2 regions of the Lentibacillus sp. L22 genome follow, and region 1 is predicted to be linked to the other one. Evidence: a T-box and tRNA genes for the amino acid it is inferred to sense, from the RefSeq annotation. Region 1 holds a T-box; the other holds one or more tRNA genes.

Region 1 (8,330 bases):
AAAACACGGGTGAATGCCTCCTCTGTAGGTTTAAAGACTTCCTGACCCCGTTTATCCGAAAGTATGCGTGCTTTGGAAATCGTATATCCAACGATCCCTAACCTATTTGCCAAAACAGCCTGAATAATATCGGGTTCAATTCCCGCTTCTTTTAACAAATATGTCGCCCGTAACCGTAAAAATTCATCCAGTTCTTTTTTCACCAATTCAGCTTCGGCTTGTTCAATATCCAGTGTCCGATATAGTTGCTGTGTCATATCCAACAACTGCCACACGGGGATTTTCCAGTTTTCATGCTGCAAAATTTTTAAGATACCAATTGCCTGACGTCTTAAACCATACGGATCCTGTGAACCCGTTGGTACCAAATCAACAGAAATACAGCCAACAATTGTATCTAATTTATCAGCAACACTAACAATTGCACCTTCTGTCGTTTCCGGTAGTTCACCTGCTGCATGACGAGGTTGATAATGCTCGGCAATTGCTTTGGCAACTGTATGATCTTCTCCAAACAAAATAGCATACTTTTCCCCCATCACACCTTGTAAATCAGTGAACTCATCGACCATATTTGTCACCAAATCAAATTTGCTAATCTCTGCCGTTCTGATAGCTCGTTGCTTTTGAAAAGCATCTATCCCTAAAACATCAGCAATTTGTTTCGTTAAATAGACAACACGTTCAACTTTATCATGAATCGTACCCAATTTCTCTTGAAATACTACTTTTTGCAGTTTTTGCAAATAGAATGAAATCGAATGTTTCTGATCTTCATCATAGAAAAATTGTGCGTCTGAGAGTCGGGCTTTCAACACTTTTTCATTTCCCTTTACGACGGTTTGCAGTCCCTGATTATCCCCGTTTCTAACACCAACAAAATAAGGTAATAACTCATCCGACCGTGACTTTACTGGGAAATAACGCTGATGTTCCTTCATCGATGTAATAAGTACTTCTGATGGCAATTGCAAAAATGATTGGTCAAACTCACCGATGAAAACGGTAGGATATTCCACCAGATTCCTCACCTCCGCAAGCAGATCAGCTGCAATTGGAATTTGTATCTCTTTTTGGCTTTCCAGTGTGCGAATTCCCTCTGTAATCATTTTCTCACGTTTATCCGGTTCAACGATAACAAAGTTTTCCGCAAGTTTTTCAATATACTCTTTGGGATGACCAAGTTCAATCACATCCCCAAGGAAACGGTGCCCACGCGTTTGTCGGCCAGTAGTGACATCAGCAATAGTAAAAGGGATAACTTTCTCGTCATATAGTGCCACAATCCAGCGTATAGGGCGGACATATTTTAGTGATTCCTTTCCCCAATGCATATTTTGTGGGAATTTGATGGACTCAATGATTCCTTTGAATGACGGCAGCATCGATATGGATCGGCTGCCTTCAATATGTTTTTTTACAAAGATGTAACTTGTCCCGTTTACATCCTTAGTATAAATATCATCTACCGTTTTACCCTGACCTTTGGTAAATCCAATTGCCGCCTTTGTCCAATTTCCATCCGCATCCTTGGCTATTTTTAACGCAGGGCCTTTTGCCTCTTCCTCAAGCATCGCCTGTTCTTCCGCCATATCCTTTATCAATACTGCAAGTCTTCTTGGGCTCGAATAAGAAACAACAACTGAAAAAGAGATGCGCAATTCATTCAACCATTTTTCCGTCTTATCACGGAGCTGCTTTTCCGCATCATCAATGAATCGTGCCGGCATTTCCTCTAAACCAATTTCAAATAACACATCCTTGGCCATTATTTTGTCTCCTCCTTCAGCATTGGAAATCCCAATTCTTCCCGTTTGGCAACATATGCTTTAGCAATACCCCTTGCCAGATTACGAACCCGGCTGATATATCCAGTGCGTTCAGTAACCGATATGACTCCTTTGGCATCAAGCAGGTTAAAGGTATGTGAACATTTTAATACATAATCATATGCCGGAAAGATCAAGCCTTTTTCCATTGTCGTTTTTGCTTCCTGTTCATACATGGAAAATAATTTAAACAGCATATCTGTATCTGATTCTTCAAATGTATAGGTAGAATGCTCATATTCCGGCTGCAGAAAGATATCCTTTACAGTCACGCCATCAGCCCATTCCAAATCAAACACATTTTCCTTATCCTGAATATAAGATGCTAATCGTTCCAAACCATATGTTAATTCGACCGCGACAGGATTAGTGTCAAGACCACCAATTTGTTGAAAATAGGTAAACTGGGTGATTTCCATACCATCAAGCCATACTTCCCATCCCAGCCCTGCGGCACCAAGCGTCGGATTTTCCCAATTGTCCTCCACAAAACGGATATCATGTTCTAATGGATCAATTCCAAGTGCAATCAGGGAATTGAGATAAAGATCCTGAATATTTGCCGGGGACGGCTTCATAATCACTTGAAATTGATGGTGCTGATACAAACGATTAGGGTTTTGACCGTATCGGCCATCAGCAGGACGGCGTGACGGTTCCACATAAGCGACATTCCATGGTTCCGGTCCCAAACTTCTAAGCAATGTCATCGGCGACATCGTTCCCGCCCCCTTTTCGACATCATAAGCTTGCATTAAAATACAATTTTGATCAGACCAATGTTTCTGCAATGTTAAAATCATTTGTTGAATGTTCATTAGTATCGTTTTACCTCCTTATTGATACACAAAAAACCGTCCCTATGTCTAAACATGACATAGGGACGGTTTTACCGCGGTTCCACCCTATTTGCTCTTGTCCGCCAAGAGCCACTTTATTAAAATGCTCGGGAGCGCCTTTCCTTGTAGTCCTATATCCAGCTTCCACCATCCTGGATTCGCTATAATAGTAAGCAACAAGTACTTTTTCTCCGTCACCGCATTCTTGCACTGTTTCAAAGTCTGTACAAATCATACTTTATTTCTTCGTACGTGTCAATGATGTTTATTTCAACTTATCCAACTGGTTTAAAAACTTTTTTGATTTTATGTAATATCCACCATAATGGTCATAATATGCATCAAGTATTTGCCGCAATTTGGCAATGTTTTCGTCTTTCATGGTAATCGTACCTATACGCTCAAGTCCCACACTGGCAAACAAATGTAACAATCGTGCAAGCAAATCGGAAATTGAAAAAGCAAGCTGATCCAAATGCATACATCGCTTGCATAATAGTCCGCCTTCAGCGACAGAAAAAGAAAAAGGTTTCTCGGTACTGCCACAGTTTACACAATGATGAACAATTGGTGCAAAACCGCCTTTTTGAAATAATTTCATTTCATACATCATGACTGGAATATCATAGGACACATTTTCAGCAATCCAGTCCATTGTTAAAAGAAGTTGATCATAAATAAACCGGTCAGGGGATTTTTCATCTATTAATTTATCGGTTAGTTCAAGGATATATGCTGCATAAGCCGTTTTGATGATGTCTTCGCGGATCGGACGTAATGAATAGATGATTTCTCCTTGTTGAATCGTGCTTAACCCAGAGTGTACATAAACTAAAAATTCTCCATAAATGAATGGCTGCGTAACAGCAGCCATTCTACTTTTCGGTTTTTTTGCTCCTTTGGCAATCGCGGCAAATTTGCCGATTTTCTTACTAAATATTGTAACGATTTTATGTGTTTCGCCATAATCTTGTGTTTTGATTACGATGCCTTCAATTTTTTCCAGCACATGTTTCACCTTTCTTTGGCAAAATCTAATGTAAAGTGGTTAAAAATGGTATGTGCTACAATTTTGTATCAAGATGTGACAGCTCTTCTTCATGTTGTTGCAATTGACCTTTAACATTTGGTTCTTTCTCCAGCTCTTTCAATAACAAATAGGTTTCAACGTTCCCCGTTTGACTAAATAATTTCCATGTAAAGTCGATCACAAGAAACCCCTACCTTTCTTTATAGCGTTTGAACCTCACTATTAGAATGACCACAAGGCATGAAAGAATGAGTTATAATTTTTACCATGTTTAGAGGATGTTCAAAAAGTCCGGTAAAAATGACGTGCCCCTGCAAAAGGGATATGCCGGCGCCTGAGCGCAAAGCCCGTTTTTAGTCGGCCTTCCTTTGAAGAAGTTCGTTGGCTTGCTTTTCCGCTCCTCATGTACCTTCTATGTACACTCCGGTGCTCAAAGCTACGCCGCCTTGAACTTCTCGGTCCTTTTTATCCTCCTTTTGAACATGCACTTAATATTCATCTTCCCGAAAACCTAACTCTCGAAGCTGATTTTGCCTGTTGCGCCAATCTTTTTCCACCTTTATCCAAAGATCCAGATATACCCTTGTTCCGAGCAAGGGCTCAATATCCGCTCGCGCCCTTTTTCCAATTTCCTTCAACATTTTTCCGTGTTTGCCAATTAGAATGCCTTTTTGCGATTTTCGTTCGGTTATTACGGTTGCCTGAATAAAAATGGCATTTGACTCCCGCTTTTCGATATTTTCAATGACAACTGCAATCGAGTGAGGTATTTCCTCTCTTGTTAATTGCAGAACTTTTTCCCGGATCAACTCAGCAATAATAAATCGTTCAGGATGATCTGTAACCTGATCTTCCGGATAATACTGTGGCCCTGCAGGTAAATATGACTTTAATACTTCCAGCAGATGAATGACATTGTTCCCTTGTAAAGCGGATATTGGAATGATTTCTTCAAAGTTGTATTTTCTCCGGTACAGCTCGATTAATGGTAACAGGTCATCTTTTTGGATTAAATCAATTTTATTAATAATTAGAAAGACAGGCTTTTTTACCTGTTGTAGTCGGTCTATAATATATTGATCCCCTCTGCCATACCCTTCTTTGGCATTAATCATAAACAAAACGGCATCTACCTCATTTAATGTGTTTTCTGCCATTTGCACCATAAAATCCCCAAGTCGGTGTTTTGGTTTATGAATTCCCGGTGTATCAATAAAAACAATCTGTGCATCATGTTGTGTTAATACACCCTGAATTTTATTTCGTGTCGTCTGAGCTTTATCACTCATAATAGCTATTTTTTGTCCAATAACATGATTTAAGAATGTTGATTTGCCAACGTTGGGTCGGCCAATTATGGCGATAAACCCCGATTTGAAATCATTTTCCATGTTGTAATCCTCCGGTGTCTTTCGATGTTATTCATTCGTTTAAAAGTTTAAGCGGGCGCCTATACAGCAACCATCTTCAAGTGTTTCTTTTATCTTTGATGTACATCCATAATACTACAAAAACAGCTTACTTTCACATATTCGACAAAAGCTTTAAAAAGTTTTTGTTTTTTGACAGAAAATACATGCATAAAGCAAAAAGAAAACCCCTTTCGTTTTGAAAGAGGTGGTTAAAACAGGCTATATAATTTGGGCAAAAAAATGAGCAAACCAATAATAACGGCCGTAATGGCAGCAATCAAGACGACTCCCGCGGATACATCCTTAATCACCTTTGCTGTCGGATGAATAGCCGGGTTCACATAGTCAAGTAATGTTTCAATCACTGTATTGACCATCTCCATCGCCAGCACAAAACCAATAACCAAGACAATCAGTGCCCATTCCCCGGTTGTTAATTTTAGTAATAAGCCGGTACAAACAACAAGCAGTACGGCAATGATATGAACTCGAAAATTGCGTTCATGTTGCAAAACCTCGATAATTCCATTCCAGGCAAAGCGTAGGCCAATTCCCCGTTTTTTTTTGTTATCGTTCGAGTCCGAATGCATGTAAAATATCCTCTTGCTTTTGGAACATTACTTTTTCCTCTTCCTTTTCCATATGATCATAGCCAAGCAAGTGAAGAAAGCCATGAACTGTTAAAAAGCCAATTTCACGCTGTAGTGAATGATTATAATCAATGGCCTGTTCCTTCGCCCGATCCATTGAAATAACAATGTCTCCAAGTGTAAGTGATATATCTTCCCCAACTATAGGTATTTCTCCTTCCACCGTTTCCTGTAACGCAAAGGAAATCACGTCTGTTGGCTTATCTTGTTGGCGATAATTGCGGTTTAGTTCTTGAATCTCATCGTTGCTGACAAAACTGACGGAAACCTCGGCTTCATGTGGAATACCTTCTTGTTCCGCCGCAAAGTCAAGTAACCTTTGCAACATATCAATCTCATCGCTTGGCACAGCGTTCGTTTCATCATGAAAATCTATATGCATTATACATCCGTCTCCTTTGTTGTAGGATAAAAAACATAAAATTTCAGGTTTTCTTTAGCCCTTGCCTATTCTGACATAAGCAGAAGAGAGTCTAAATTTTCATATCTCCTTAGCTATTGAAAATAAAAACCACTTTCCCGGATCTGCGAAAATATTATTTCACTTGTTCATATGCATCAATAATTCGCTGTACCAATGGGTGCCGTACAACATCAGTCGGATTTAAATACACAAAAGAAATCCCTTTAACAGTTTCTAATAATTGACTTGCCACATGCACACCTGATTTAACCCCTTTAGGTAAATCAATTTGTGTAATATCCCCGGTAATGACCATTTTCGAACCAAACCCCAGCCGTGTAAGAAACATCTTCATTTGTTCCGGGGTAGTATTTTGCGCCTCATCCAGGATAACAAATGCATCGTCCAATGTTCTTCCCCGCATATAAGCAAGTGGAGCGATTTCAATTGTATCCCGTTCGATCAATCGTAATGTATGTTCTGCACCTAAAACATCATGTAATGCGTCATATAAAGGACGAAGATAGGGATCAACCTTTTCTTTTAAATCTCCAGGCAGAAAACCTAAACTTTCCCCAGCCTCTACAGCAGGCCGAGTCAGGATAATCCGCTTGACCTGGCCGTTTTTTAGTGCATGAACAGCCATTACTACTGCCAGATACGTTTTCCCTGTACCCGCCGGACCAATTCCAAATACAAGGTCATTGGATTTGATTGCAGCAACATAACTTTTTTGCCCTAAGGTTTTAACCCGGATGGATTTTCCCTTTACATTTTTTGTGATTTCATCTTCAAATAAAGTCTCCAGTTGATTAATCTTTCCACCCCTGGCCAGTTCCACTGCATAAACAACATCACGTTCGGAAATCGTCAGGCCCTTGCGAATAATTGATAGAAATGTCATTAATATTTCCTTAACCAATTCGACATCTTCACTGGCACCAGATACGCGAATTTGTTCACCCCTGGTAACAATAGATACTGATAATTGCTCTTCAATTTGCTTTAAATTTTTGTCATTTATACCAAACAAGGCCAAGGCCTCATTGGGACTATTAATTTGTAAGTCCGCTGTACTCAGATTCTCTGCCATATTCAATCTCCTTGATTTATAGGTTCTTCTTTGGCGATATTTTCTTCTACTGTAGTGAATAAGGTTATTTTAACTTTACCATTCTCTGTTGACTCATGCAAAATTTTTTGTGAAGTTATTTTTGCATCAGGTCCCAGCCGTAACTGCAATTCATTTTCCCCTTGTTTCAGGCCAATTTTTACTGCTTCTTCCCTCGTTCGCTTCAGTTGGTGAAAATTCTGTTCGTTTAAGGTTGATTCCACAAAATGAACTGGAAGCTTCCACTTGAGGAATTGAATTGGATTATCCGTTTCCTCTTTATGTATATCTTGATAATCCGGATCCCCAAACCCCCAAACCGGTAGTTTCACTTCTCCAAAACGTAAAAAGTATTTTTTCTTGCTATCACCACTAAGCATTTCCACATTTGCTTTTAATGGTACGGTAACGTTTACCTTATACCATGTCTGGGCAATAACCTCACCTTCAGCAGCGATCAGCTTGTTATTAGCTTTTTTATCGTCTTCTTCCTGTTTTGGGTTGTTTTCTGTCTCAAAATCAAGCTCACCTGTCACAAGCAGATCTCCGGGTTCGACATAATCATGCACATGAACCTTTCCAAGGCCTTTTTTAACGAACATATTTTTAATAACGCCTTTTTTTGTTGCGATCAAATTGCGCGGACCTTTCACCTCTTTTTCTTTTACGATTGCCTTTTCAACACCTTCCAGAAAGTAGGTTGTCCCCTTTTTGTTCACACCAACCCAAAGGAGTTCAGGAATGTCATTCACCAATTTCTGCTGAATGACACTTGCTGGTTTCAATGTTAAACTCCATGACCCGGCATGAATGCCATACGCATCCAGCTGCTTGTCAATTTTCTTTTCAATATCTTTTGGCACACCGGTTATCTTTACTTCCCAAATAATATTCGATAGAAAAAAGATTAACAAAACACTTAGTATAAGGCCAAGAACAAGTTCCCGTTTTCGCAAAAACCGCCGCCACAAGAATGGGGACCCTTTTTTCCTGATAAATGATATTTTATAGTCGGTTCCCCGGCGAATTTCTTTGATTAAATGAACATCCTGAAGC
Region 2 (8,330 bases), on a different contig from region 1:
TCCGAATAACTTCGCGTGTTTTTCTATTTACCGTTAAATCCTCTATTTGTAACACATCATGATTGTCTTCCGTGAACTTGTCATGTGTTCGTAAACAAGCACGAATTCTTGCAAGAAGCTCTTCAATTTCAAATGGCTTGGAAATATAATCATCCGCACCTTGATCGAGTCCGCTGACCTTGTCTGGAGTTGAATTTCTTGCCGTTAAAAGGATGACAGGTAATGTATTTCCGGATTTACGAATACGCCTTAGCACCTCAAGCCCATTTAATTCTGGTAATCTGATATCCAGCAACACAAGGTCATGGTGGTTTTGCTTAACCTTGTCAAGACCTTTTCTACCATCTCGAGCAATTTCTACCGTATAACCTTCATGTTCCAATTCCAATTGAATCACGCGGGCGATTTTTGCCTCATCTTCAACGATCAAAATACGTTCAGCCACCATCAAGTCCCCTCCCGTTCATTAATCCCATCTTAAACGAAAGATTGGCTACTTACAATTCCGGGAATTTCATCTATCAAAAAAACGGATGCCTTGCTATGCACCCGTTTACCCAATCATCTAATTCCATCTCGATGGGTTTTTTATTTTTCATCTGTATCATACCTGAGGAAAATGAAAACCAAATAAGAATAACATTAAAATTCGATGAGAAACACTATTAATTCCATCTCGATGGGTTTTTTATTTTTCATCTGTATCATACCTGAGGAAAATGAAAACCAAATAAGAATAACATTAAAATTCGATGAGAAACACTATTAATTCCATCTCGATGGGTTTTTTATTTTTCATCTGTATCATACCTGAGGAAAATGAAAACCAAATAAGAATAACATTAAAATTCGATGAGAAACACTATTGAACAGCTCTTGTCTTTGTATTAAGGAAAAAGCAATCAAACTGATTGAACCATTTCCAATCCTTTTTCCATTTCAAATAATACCTGATCATCTGTTTCCTTCACCTTGGCCTCTCTTAATGCAGCGATTGCTGTTTCTGTTCCAATTTTACCAAGGCTCCATGCTGCAGTTCCACGAATGACCGGTCGTGGATCATTGTCCATGACGGCAATCAATTCTTCAACAGCTGTTTCATCTTTAAAATGGGCAAGTGCGATGATCGCATTACGCTGGATTGGCTTTTTGCCGCGCCAGGATCCGGCCATATGACCAAACGTTGCTTTAAATTCCCGGTTGGACATGCGCAACATTGGTTTGAGCTTCGGTTTAGCCGCTTCTGGTTCCGGTTCTATTTCCGGATGAAGGTGAAAATCCATATGCTTGTTTTTAGGACAGACTTGTTGGCACGTATCACAGCCATATACCCGATTACCCAATTCAACTCGAAATTCGTCCGCTAAAAATCCTTTTGTCTGGGTTAAAAAGGAGAGACAGCGCTGGGCATTTAATTGACCGCCTTGGACTAGCGCCCCGGTTGGACAGGCATCCAGACACTTCCGGCATTCCCCGCAGCTATCCTCTACCGGTGTATCCGGGATAAATGGAATGTTCGTTATTAACTCGCCAAGATACACGTACGAACCAAATTCCGGAGTAATAATGGCACAATTTTTCCCGCTAAAACCAATGCCGGCTCGCTCTGCCACGGCACGATCGGAAAGTTCACCTGTATCGACCATCACTTTTGTCTGCGCTTCAGGAACCTTTTCCAAAATGAATGCCGACAATTTCTTTAGCCGTTCCCGTAAAACCACATGATAATCAGTGCCCCAGGATGCCCGGCAGAAAATGCCCCGTCGTTCTTGTTTGGTTCCTTTTGGTGCATGTTTCATTCGGGAAGGGTAAGCAATGGCGATGGACAGGATGGATTGTGCTTCCGGCAATAATCGATTTGGTTCCGTGCGTTCCTCAATCGATCCCTTCTCAAAACCCGACTGGTAGCCAAGTTCCTGTTGGCGTCTCAGCCGTTCTTTCAATTCGCCAAACACATCAGCTGCTGCAAATCCAATCTTGTCGATGCCGATTTCTTTACTGTAGGCGATGATATCCTGTTTTAATTGCTCTACATCCATTTGATTCACTTCTTTCTATCGCTCGGGTATGTGATGTCTGTTTCTAAACTATCAAAAAGGAGTCGTCGTCAGCTAATTTTGAACAATCCCTACCTACTAAACTTTGTGTGCAAAATTTATCAGCGGCTTTCATTATTTTATCGGCGAGCTCTGCGCTTTTATCGACGATCCCCCAAAAATGGTAGGACAAGGTGCCCCCTATCCCACTTTTAATGTCCTGATCCGGTTCAAAACGGCGGCAATTTCATATTTCCGTGGGCGGGCAATATCTCCTGGATGCTGGTTGGGAAATGTCGTGAATGAAGCCAATCCGTCCGTATCCATTTTCCATTCCAAATCTGCAAGCAATTCCGCTAATGTACCAGCCTTTTCCAAACCATTTGTCCGATCCAGATAAGCAATAATTTCGGCGATCATCCGCGTTTGCGAGGCATCTACCAATTGTTCGGTTTGATCAAACGAAATTTCTGTTCGACCCATCAGAATTGTTGTTAATCCTTTGGCCTGTGTCTTGGATCGCTTGCCTTTTTGTGTTTGCAAACTGTTCTGTTTCAGGTGACGCTTGGCGATCTTGCCAAATGCACCATCTTTAGCAGTATCACGCTCTATTGGGTAGTCTTCCATAATGGTTCGTGCCTTTTCGGTTACATTGTATGGTACATATTCATCCATCATAATCACCTCGTCAGCAACAGCAAAATAATCACCGGAACCGCCCATCACCAGGATCGTGGACACATTAAGCTGATCACGCATTTGTTTTACCTTGTCAATAAATGGAGTAATCGGCTCTTGTTCCTGTTTCACCAGTTGTTGCATGCGGTGGTCACGAATCATAAAGTTGGTTGCACTGGTATCTTCGTCAATCAGTAATGTCGTTGCGCCAACTTCCAATGCTTCCATCACATTGGCTGCTTGTGATGTGCTGCCGCTTGCATTTTCCGTGGAGAAACATTCGGTATCCTGTTTATGCGGCAAATTAGAAATAAACGGAGAAATATTCACCCCGGTAATTTGCCGGCCGTCTTCTGCACGAATTTTCACGGCATCGGGATCGGTTAAAACAAATTCACGCCCGTCTCCCTTCGTATGCGGATAAACCCCACGTTCCATCGCCTCAAGAACCGTACTTTTTCCATGATAACCGCCACCAACAATTAATGTGATTCCTTTTTTGATGGCCATGCCGGTAATTGGTTCAGCGGAATGCGGCAAGTCAATCGTCACTTGGTTTTCCTTGGGGCTTTGAAATGGAACTGCCTGTTTCAATGGTCGATTGCTTACCCCGCTTTCCCGTGGTAAAACCGCTCCATTGGCAATAAAGGCAATCCAGTCTTGTTTTTTCATTTCTGTTCGAATTGCCTCTTGCTGATCAGCCAACTTTACAGCCTGCTCAATTTCTTCATCTGTGATGGTAAAGATCGACTTTTTTACAATAGCCGGAATAACTGTTGCAAATAATTTCGTTGCTTCTCGTCCATTAATACGCCGGCCATTCGCAGGCAATCCAACCGAAATGCAAATAGTTGTCCCGGTTTTATCGACCTGTACTGCACTGCGCTCCAAAATTTCCTGTCCCGGGGTATCAAACATAACCGCCCCACTTTTGCCGGAACCTTTTATCTGAAAGTGACTACCTGCGATCACTTTCCCGACAGATCGGGCAATCACATCTTCAGTCGCCACTTTGCGATAATCATGCGCCATCCATTCCTGTTTAATCGGACGCTGCTGTTGTGGCACCGTGACACGAATTTTCGATGGTGAAGCAAACGGATCTCCTTGTACATAATCAATATGCAATGTAAACCCCTCATACTGATAATTTCCTTGTAGATCTTTATATGCTTTATAGCCTTTTCCATCCAATTGTTTTAATTGTTGCAGTAAATGTTTCATGCTATCCCTCAATCAATTTAATTTTACTTTCTTAAGAATACTATTTGACAAGCTTTTCATTCAAGAAATGTGATAAAGTGTAACTTCAATCGGTAGGGTATTACTGCCCGTTAATGCGTGATAAACAGGTTGGAAAAGATAACGTGGGGAAATTTTTATTAGCGGTTACGAGTAGTGTTTGAAACTTGCGCGTATGAAAAAACGCAACGCCTCGTGGATCACCCGACGAAACACTGCGTTAGGACATATGTATGGAGCGGATGAAGGGAATCGAACCCTCGTCATCAGCTTGGAAGGCTGAGGTTTTACCACTAAACTACACCCGCTTTTTGTAATGCATTTTTTATTATAGCAATTGTCTATCTATGAATCAAGAGAAAATTGTCGATTTATAGAACAAAGGCGTAAGCGCCCGGTTAGCGGCGTACAAACTGGAAGGGTTCTGACGAGATAAAGGAAACACGGTAAGCTGGAAGCGAACCGATGTTGACTTATCGTAGGAAGAAACCTGAAGTTTGCTAGCCGCTGGGCGCTGGAGCCGGACGCAGCCTATTCTGGCATAAGCTGAACGGAGGCTGGATTTTTATACTTTCTTAGCTATCGAAAAATGTCAACTTGTCTTCCCCCTTACAGTACGCAATTTTCTACGCCACAGTCATCACAAGCAATCAGTTTTTTTAAATATTGCATGTCTTTTATAAAAAAATATTTATTATCATTTGTGATGATGCCTTTTTCTTTCCACTTATTCACAATCCGGCTTACGGTTTCCCGGGAAATGCCAATATATTTGCCGATATCACGAATCATGACTGGTTTGGTTATCTGTACCCCGCCTGGTCTGACTATCCCATACATATTTGCGTAACGAACAAACATGGATGCCACTGCTCCTTCCGATCCAAAGGCCAAAAAGTCACGCATTTGTGCCTTACTTGCTTCCAAAGATTCCGCAACCCATCGCATAAACTGTAAACATAGGTGACCATCGCTTGCCAAAATAGATTCAATGGTCTCCTTTTGAATGGAAAGAATAACACTATCACTTGCTGCTTTTGCCGTATTCGAATATTTTTGTCCGCTAAAAATGCCAATTTCCCCAAAACCATCCTGTTCTCCCCGAGTGAATATGGTAATCTCCCGGTCATTACCCAAGTTCTTAAAAATACGAATCTCACCAGTTTCAATGAAGTACAAGTTCCCTGCCGTACTGCCCTCTTTAAAAATGGTTCTTCCTTTTTTGACATACAATCGTTTCGTGTTGGCAATCAGTCTTTCACAGTCACCTTCATCCAGTCGTAGTAATAAAGGTTCCATACCCTCACATCCCTTTTTATCGGTTATCTTAATCCTATCGAGTGGACAATACCTACACACATACTGTTTCCGATTAATACTATTATATAAGGGATGCACATTGTATACTGTGATATTTATCACTAAAACAGGTATTTTTCCATATTTTTGCGTTCTTATTCATGTCAAATTGGAGCACTAGCGAATGATAATTAGGAATTATTTGTGTTTACATTATTTGCGTGAAGCGATAGAATAAGCTTATGCTTTAAAGAGGAGGCGAACTCAGATGTCAACAAAATATCCGATTGTCATATCACAAACAAAATTCATGCACCGGGACACACTGCATTATCCATTCGAGGAACGGGGTCTGCAGTTTGGCGATGGGGTGTATGAAGTTATCCGAATCTATCATGGCGCGTACTATTTGCTTGATGAACATATCAATCGATTATTCCGCTCGGCAGCTGCTGTAAAAATTACCCTTCCATTTACGAAAGCGGAAATAACCGATTTGCTACATGCTTTACTGCTTAAAAATGATGTTAAAACCGACGCAAAAGTTTACTTGCAAGCTACACGCGGATCCGCACCTAGAGAACATACATTTCCTAGCAACGTGACAGCAAATTTCTATGCGTATGTGACCGAGCAGCCTAGAAACAAGGCAAATTTGGAAAATGGGGTGCAAACAATTACCAAACGTGATGTGCGCTGGGAAAACTGTTACATCAAAAGCTTGAACCTGTTGCCAAATGTCCTGGCCAAGCAGGAAGCAAAAGAGCACGGCTGTTATGAAGCAATTTTGTATCGGGATGGTCTTGTTACCGAATGCAGTTCATCAAATGTTTACCTCGTTAAGGATGGAAAAATCTATACTCATCCCGCTACCAGGCAAATTTTGCATGGTTGTGTGCGAATCCGTGTTGAACAATTTGCCAAAAAGCTGGGAATTCCGTTCTCTGAAACCGGTTTTTCCCTTGATGATATTGCTACAGCAGATGAATTATTCCTGTCCAGCAGTACATCGGAAATCATGCCCATCATAGCGGTCGATGATAAACCAATCGGCAATGGCAAACCCGGAAGCATTACCAAACAACTGCAAGCGGAATACGAACAGGACGCAGCCATCACACCGGAACATACAACTATATGACAGCAAAATTGTTTTAAGAAGCATTTTATAGATTAAAAGAGGAGCTGACACTAATAAGTGCCAGCTCCTTTTTTAAGAGGGTGTGAGCTTGGTCGATATTGCACAAGTTTTGGTTGATACTGAGATGTATTCGGTTGATATTGAAACACTTCAGGTTGATTCATATGCCTTTTCGGTCGATTATCCGGTCAAGTTGGTCGATTCAGGAGTATTTCGGTTGATACGCTAAAACTCGGGTTGATCTCCAAGACGGTTGCTATCATCATTCCATATATTTCCCCAAAAACCCCTTCAGTTTTTCTTTATATTTATCTTGGGCAAGTATAAAGGATTCGGCATGACCAGCACCGTCAACAATCATTAACTCGGCGTCACTTTTGGTATTTTTATAAAGTTCTTTTGACATCGACGTTGGTACGAATTTGTCGGCATTGCCGTGTATATAAAGTATTGGTGCTTTCGCCTTTTTCACCTGATCCAATGCCGAAGCTTCCGCGAATGTGTAACCGGCTTTCAGCTTTGTTACCAGACCAGTTGTTGGTATAACCGGGAACGATGGAAGATGGTACATGCGTTTCGCTTGATAACGAAACAAATCCTTAACACTCGTATACGCACTATCGGAAACAATCGCCTTTACATTGTCCGGGAGGTTTTCTCCGCTTGTCATTAACAGGGTAGCCGCTCCCATGGAGACCCCGTGCAACACAATTTGCGTATCCGGTCCAAGTTTATCGATCATTAATTTGACCCAGTCTGCATAATCCAGGCGATCATGCCAGCCAAAACCAATATAGTCGCCTTCACTTCCCCCTTGACCACGGGCATCGGGCATTAATACGTTGTAGCCAAGCTGATCATGATAATACCGTGCATATAATCCCATATCCTTACCATTACCAAGGTATCCATGAGCTAAGATAACCGTTTTCGTTGTTGGCTTGTTTGCCGGTAAAAAATAGCCTTTCAATGTCAAACCGTCAAAGGACGTCATTTGGAGTTCTTTAAAAGGCTGTTTGTCTACCCAGGCATGCCAATCCCCGTCCACAAACTCGTCCATAGCTTCTGCGGATACTTCCAAATCACTGTTCCCCACCAGGAAGTCTTTCGGTCCACGATTAATGACCAAACGATAAAAATAAAAGCTTGCGACAACATCTATAATCAATAAAATAATTATTATTCCAAGAAAAATTTTCAAACCTTTCTTTCGCTTCAAACTGCACCCCTTCCTTCTATATTATTATAACAAATAAACCCGACCTATTTTCTGGTACTTCTTAGCATAATAGGGACAGCCCCCACCATTAATATGGTGCCAGACTGTCCCCGATTTCCAATGTATCTTTAAATACCCGAATTTGCAAGTCATCGTTTTAAACGCAGGAATATTAATGAAATAGCCCTGATTCACGCGATTTTTTCATCATGATATTGGTTCGCTTATTAATCGTTGCTTTCAGGAATGTTCCCAGCAGTAAAAAGATGAGCGCAAAAATTCCCAAGCAAATGATGTCATGGTAAACGCGTTCCCAGACAATCCCCCCGACTGCTTCACGCATCAAATCATTGGCATACGTAAATGGCAGGAATGGACTGATCGTTTGGAAAAACTTCGGTAATAAGACGACCGGATACGTACCCCCTGATCCTGCGATTTGTAAAACAAGAAATACAATCGCCATTGCTTTTCCGACATCACCAAAGATGGATACGACGGTGTAGACAATCGACATAAACACTAAGCTAATAAATAAGCCAAACAAGACAAACCAAATTGGTTCTTTTACATATGCATCAATCAAGAAAATATCGCCAAATGTAACGATTAAAGTCTGAAGGATTCCGATTGACATAAACGTCAAAAGTTTGCCAAAGTACGTTTGTCGGACGGTGAAATTTTCAGGGTTTTTAACATCTGTTGCCAACAAGGA

The links. A T-box is a leader RNA that pairs with one kind of tRNA and senses whether it is charged. The one in region 1 lies ahead of glyQ (glycine--tRNA ligase subunit alpha), so its partner is inferred to be a tRNA-Gly.
Region 2: it has a tRNA-Gly gene. The T-box ahead of glyQ (glycine--tRNA ligase subunit alpha) is inferred to sense a tRNA for this amino acid. The anticodon was not compared.

What each region holds. Positions count from the first base shown of each region.
Region 1 is NZ_JBFNXI010000009.1:20,063-28,392, forward strand. Features, by position in the region: gene glyS (glycine--tRNA ligase subunit beta) at 1-1,769, opposite strand, end outside; gene glyQ (glycine--tRNA ligase subunit alpha) at 1,769-2,647, opposite strand; T-box leader at 2,706-2,875, opposite strand; gene recO (DNA repair protein RecO) at 2,934-3,677, opposite strand; gene ABRT01_RS06395 (YqzL family protein) at 3,733-3,879, opposite strand; gene era (GTPase Era) at 4,187-5,089, opposite strand; gene ABRT01_RS06405 (diacylglycerol kinase family protein) at 5,320-5,700, opposite strand; gene ybeY (rRNA maturation RNase YbeY) at 5,678-6,142, opposite strand; gene ABRT01_RS06415 (PhoH family protein) at 6,297-7,256, opposite strand; gene yqfD (sporulation protein YqfD) at 7,259-8,330, opposite strand, start outside.
Region 2 is NZ_JBFNXI010000008.1:12,755-21,084, forward strand. Features, by position in the region: gene ABRT01_RS05695 (response regulator transcription factor) at 1-448, opposite strand, end outside; gene queG (tRNA epoxyqueuosine(34) reductase QueG) at 903-2,039, opposite strand; gene ABRT01_RS05705 (ABC-ATPase domain-containing protein) at 2,238-3,938, opposite strand; tRNA gene ABRT01_RS05710 (tRNA-Gly) at 4,191-4,264, opposite strand; gene ABRT01_RS05715 (Crp/Fnr family transcriptional regulator) at 4,566-5,255, opposite strand; gene dat (D-amino-acid transaminase) at 5,524-6,396, shown strand; gene ABRT01_RS05725 (hypothetical protein) at 6,485-6,625, shown strand; gene ABRT01_RS05730 (alpha/beta hydrolase) at 6,659-7,615, opposite strand; gene ABRT01_RS05735 (YhgE/Pip domain-containing protein) at 7,788-8,330, opposite strand, start outside.